Regions from separate parts of the Variovorax sp. 350MFTsu5.1 genome, predicted to be linked through region 2. Evidence: predicted binding sites of a transcription regulator. Region 2 holds the regulator's gene; the other holds the start of a gene.
The links. Region 2 encodes FliA, which starts transcription of late flagellar genes. Its sites were predicted from a motif close to CTAAAGTTTNNNNNNNNNNNGCCGNTA; they were not measured.

Region 1: a site for FliA is predicted at 680-706, ahead of ABL843_RS25400 (FlxA-like family protein). Genes of this name have one in related genera too.

The regions. Positions count from the first base shown of each region.
Region 1 covers NZ_CP157620.1:5,577,832-5,580,279, reverse strand. The annotation lists gene ABL843_RS25410 (isocitrate lyase/PEP mutase family protein) at 1-82, shown strand, start outside; gene ABL843_RS25405 (universal stress protein) at 124-570, opposite strand; gene ABL843_RS25400 (FlxA-like family protein) at 746-1,090, shown strand; gene ABL843_RS25395 (MarR family winged helix-turn-helix transcriptional regulator) at 1,115-1,663, opposite strand; gene ABL843_RS25390 (tripartite tricarboxylate transporter substrate-binding protein) at 1,875-2,448, shown strand, end outside.
Region 2 covers NZ_CP157620.1:5,246,131-5,248,578, reverse strand. The annotation lists gene flhF (flagellar biosynthesis protein FlhF) at 1-211, shown strand, start outside; gene ABL843_RS23780 (MinD/ParA family ATP-binding protein) at 222-1,031, shown strand; gene ABL843_RS23775 (RNA polymerase sigma factor FliA) at 1,070-1,804, shown strand; gene ABL843_RS23770 (glycoside hydrolase family 15 protein) at 2,159-2,448, shown strand, end outside.

The DNA of each region.
Region 1 (2,448 bases), 330 kb from region 2:
GCTGGTCGTGCCCTTCGCGGAACGCCAGCGGCTGGTGGGCAAGCCCGAACTCGACGCGCTGGAGAAGCGGTACGCGAGCTGAGCAGGAGAAGGCGAGAGAAAGCAGGAGAAGGGCTGGCGCCGCTAGCGCAGCACCAGCACCGGGATGTGAGAGTGCGTCAGCACATGCAGCGTCTCGCTGCCCATCAGCAGCCGCGCCAGGCTGCGCCGGCCGTGAGAGGCCATCACGATCAGGTCGCACTGCTGGTTCTTCGCGGCCGCGATGATGGCCTCGGCCACCTGGTTCGACTTCATGACCACCGCCCTCGGATTGCGCACGCCCCTGGCGGTGGCGGCGGCGACCGACTTGTCGACCAGCCGGCGCGCGGCATGGTCCGACTGCTCCTGCGCGGCCTCGATGTCGCGCTGGCTCAGCATCAGCGATCCTTCGAAGTAGCCGACGGGCTCGATGTGCGCGACGGTGACGCTCACCAGTTCGGCATTGCAGAGCAGGGCCAGATCGATGGCGGCATTGACCGCCTGCTCCGACAGCGCAGAGCCGTCGGTTGCCACGAGAACACGCTTGTACATGGCAGGCTCCTTGGCCCCCGGCACCGCGGGTGCCCTCGAATTCCAGTCTAGTCGGCCATGGCGGCGGTGCAAGCGGTCGCGGGCAATTGCGGCGCGATCAGAGGCGGCCCTCTATTTTTCGCGCCGGCTGCCGATATAGCTTCTTTCCCTTGCGGACAACCAGAGGAGGACAGAGATGCTCAATACCATCGGCGCGAGCGGCGGCGCAACAGGCAGCGGGGTCAACGTGAACGCCGAGATCGCGAAGATCCAGCGGCAGATCACCGCCACGCAGAAACAGATCGGCGAGACGCAGGCCCAGCTGCTCGCCGCGCCCGAGGATGCCCGCGATGCGATCCGGATGCAGCTCGAGGCGCTCGCGGCGAAGCTCGCGATGCTGCAGCAGCAGATGAATGCGCTGCGCAACGCCGGCGTCCAGCAGAGCGCGATGGCCTCGCTGGAGGAAAGCGCCGCGGGCACGCAGCGCGCCAGTCGCGGTGCGTCGGGCACGCTCGGCAGCGTGGTGGACGTGCAGGCCTGACTGTCCGCTTGATCGCCCGCCGGGTCAGCCGCCGCGCTCGGGCCAGCGGTGCCGTGTTCCGCCCGAGCGCCGGTCCGCCTTTTCCGCCACTACGCCCTGCGCGAGCAGTTCTTCGCCGCGCTGCTCCAGGTGGTGCAGGCAGCGCAGGAGGGCGTCCAGGTCCGCGGGCGCCACGCCTTCCAGCAGTTCCGTGTTCAGCCCCGCGATGCGCGGAAAGAGCCTGCCGAAGAGCTGCTGGCCCGAGGCGCTCAGCCGCACATGCACTTCGCGCCGGTCTTCCGCGTTCTGCCGGCGCTGCACCAGCTTCTTCTCGACAAGGCTGCGCAGTCCGCGCGAGGTGCGCACACGGTCCAGGTGCAGCTGGGTGGCCAGCGCCGAGGAGGTCATCTCGCCCTCCTGGGCGAGCGTGGCGATCATTCCCCACTCGCGGCGCGTGATGCCGAAGCCGCCCTCGACCAGCCGCGTCGCCATGCCGCTGCCCGCGCGCACGGCGCGCGCCATGCGGTAGAGCAGCAGGTCGTCCAGTGAATGGGGCGCGCGCAACGCTCCTGCATCGGGGAAAGCTTGTTGCATACAGGTGACGGAACGTGAAGGGCGCGAGCGGTTGAAGTGTGGTTCGCCCGCCTCGGCAGGCACTTGATTGATTAGATCAACTGTTTCCCTGTACGTATAAACCAGTAACAAATTTGAACGACCGGAAACAGTCTTGGTGCGCGATTTTCGCCGCGAAACCGCGCCTGCCCGTCCTTCCGCTCGTGCCCACCTCCGCAGGAGACCCGATCCGATGCCCGCATTCCTTTCCCGGCGCAAGCTCATCATGGCATGGGGCGTCGCCCTGGCCGCCTGCGCTCCCCTGGCCCAGGCCCAGGCGCCCGCCGCGCTGGACGGTGGGCCGCTCACCCTCGTGGTCGGCTATGCCCCGGGCGGCAGCACCGACCGCATCGCGCGGCTGATCGCCGAGCGGCTCACGCCGAAGCTCGGCGTGCAGGTGAGCGTGGAAAACCGTCCGGGTGAAGGCGGTCGTCTCGCGGCCAAGGAAGTGAAGCGCGCGCCCGCCACGCAGAACGTGCTGATGCTCGGCAACCCCGCCGTGATGGTGGTTGCGCCGCTGGTCATCAAGGACGCGGGCTACGACCCCGACAAGGACTTCGTGCCCGTTTCGCAGGTGAGCAGCTACGACTTCGCGCTGGCCGTCGGCAGCAAGCTCCAGCTCGACCGCGCGATGTTCCTCGTGGGCCGGCTGTGGGCGCACCCCGAGGAAGCCATCTTCGGCGTGCCCGCCACCGGCAGCCTGCCGCACTTCTTCGGCCTGATGGTGGGCGACGCGCTGAGCGTGCAGCCGCAGATCAAGGGTTACG
Region 2 (2,448 bases):
CGAAGGCGAATGGGCCGACCGTGCCCGCGCGCTGATGGGCCAGCTCACCGGCCGCCCCGCACGCAACGGCCGCGCCATGAGCGGCAGCGCGCTCTACGCGGGCTTTGGCAAGCTCTTCCTGCTGCTGGACGCGCTCGGCACCGAATCGACCGCGCCGGTGCAGTCGCCCCGTGCGCTGGAGACGCCGCAGAAGCTGGAACGGCAGGATTGAGGGCGCTGCGATGAACAAGCTGGTTGCGGATCAGGCGGACGGCCTCCGGCGCCTGCTCGCGCCGACGCAGGCGCGCGTGCTCGCGGTGGCCGGCATGGGGCGCGGCGCGGGCGGCACCACCGCCGCGATGAACTTCGCCGTGGCGCTGGTGGGGCAGGGCCGCAACGTGCTGCTGCTGGACGAGCATTGCCGCGCCGAGGGCTCGGCCTGCGAGGTCTGGGACATCGACCCGCTGGGCGGCCTTGTCGACGTCGCGGCCGGGCGCCTCACGCTGGACGGCGCCGAGGTGCGCATGGCCTGCGGGGTGCATGTGCTGCCGGCGCCGCCCGCGGCTGCAAGAGGAACATCGCAAGGCGCGGCCGACCCGCGCAGGTTCTGGCACGACGGCGTGGTCGTCATCGACGCGGCCTTCGACGGCGAGGGCCGGCTGTCGCCGCTCGCGCAGTGCGCGGACGACCTGCTGCTGGTGCTGCAGCCGCATCCGGCCTCGGTCACCTCGGCCTACGCGGGCATCAAGCGCCTGCACCACGCCCACGGCCTGAAGCAGATGCGCTTCCTGCTCAACGGCGTGGTCGACGTGCAGGCCGCGCGCCAGATCATGAACAACCTCGCCCATGCCGGCAGCCGCTACCTCGCGCTGTCGCTGCGGGCGGCGGGATGGGTGCGCTTCGATCCGCTCGTCTCCGACGCATGGCGGCTGAAGAAGACCATCGCCGAGGCCTTTCCCGCGAGCCATGCGGCGGTCGACTTCCGCCGCGCCGCGGGCGAGATGGACCAGTGGCCATGGCCCGAGGCAGCCCCGCTGCAGGCCGTGGCCTGAGCCGCCGGCTCCGCACCGAGGAAGGACGCACGACGGCCATGTACACCGCACAAGGAACCATCGAGAAATCGCACCTGCTCGCGCAGCACCAGCCGCTGGTGCGCCGCATCGCGCTGCAGATGATGGCGAAGCTGCCGGCCAGCGTGGAGCTGGACGACCTGATCCAGGCCGGCATGCTCGGCCTGCTTGACGCATCCGCGCGCTACCAGGACAACCGCGGCGCGCAGTTCGAGACTTTCGTGAGCCAGCGCATCCGCGGCGCCATGCTCGACGAGCTGCGTGCCGCCGACTGGGGCTCGCGCGGCCTGCGCCAGTCGGCGCGCGGCATCGAGAAGGCGATGCAGGCGCTGGGCCACAGGCTCGGGCGCGCTCCCACCGAAGGGGAGATCGCCCGGGAACTGAAGATGGACATCGAAGCCTACCAGTCGCTGCTGCAGGAGATCCAGGGCTGCCAGCTGCTGTATGTGGAAGACTTCTCCAAGGACGACGCCGACAACGGTTTTCTCGACAGCCACTCGCAGGACGCCCGCAAGGACCGGCGCAGCAGCGACGATCCGCTGGAGCAACTGCTGGAAAGCGGCTTCCGCCACCAGCTGGTGGACGCCATCTCGGCGCTGCCCGAGCGCGACCAGCTGCTGCTGAACCTCTACTACGAGGAGGAGCTGAACCTGCGCGAGATCGGCGCCATCCTCGAAGTGAGCCAGTCGCGGGTGTGCCAGCTGCACAGCCAGGCGATCAGCAGGCTGCGGGCGAAGCTGAAGGATGTGCTCTAGGGTCTGTTCACACTATTTCCGGGGTCGCGTTGGTGCTCCAAGGGGCTGGCTGCAAGGCGCGCGTGCGCAGTAAGGCTGGCGCCTTGCAAGCGCGGGCAACGCCGCAGACGGCCCCTTGGAGCACCAACCCTGCGGGAAGGGCAGCCAGGGCGGGCCACTCGGCGTTGCGCTCCTAGCGTGTGCGCATGCACACGCGTCGTCACGCGCCTTGATTGGCCCGCCCTGGCTGCCCTTCGCGACCCCGGAAATAGTGTGAACAGACCCTAGAAGGATGCGCTGAATAGGCGTTGTCCGTCAGCCAGGCGCGCTCGCCTCCGGCGCAGGGCGCTTGCGAGGGCACGAAAACTCGGAGTCTTGCCAAAGACCCGCAACAAGCAACCCTCTTCAAGGCTGCAGGCCAGCCGCCCCATCGGCGAATACGCGCTCATCGGCTCGACCCACAGCGCGGCGCTGGTGCATCTGGGCGGCGACATCGAGTGGCTGTGCCTGCCGCGCTTCGACTCGGCCGCGATGTTCGCCAGTCTGCTGGGCGACGAGCGCAACGGCCACTGGACCATGTGCGCGCGCGACCGCAAGGCGCGCGTCTCGCGGCGCTACCTTCCCGGCACCGTTGTGCTGGAGACCACGATTCGTACCGGCACGGG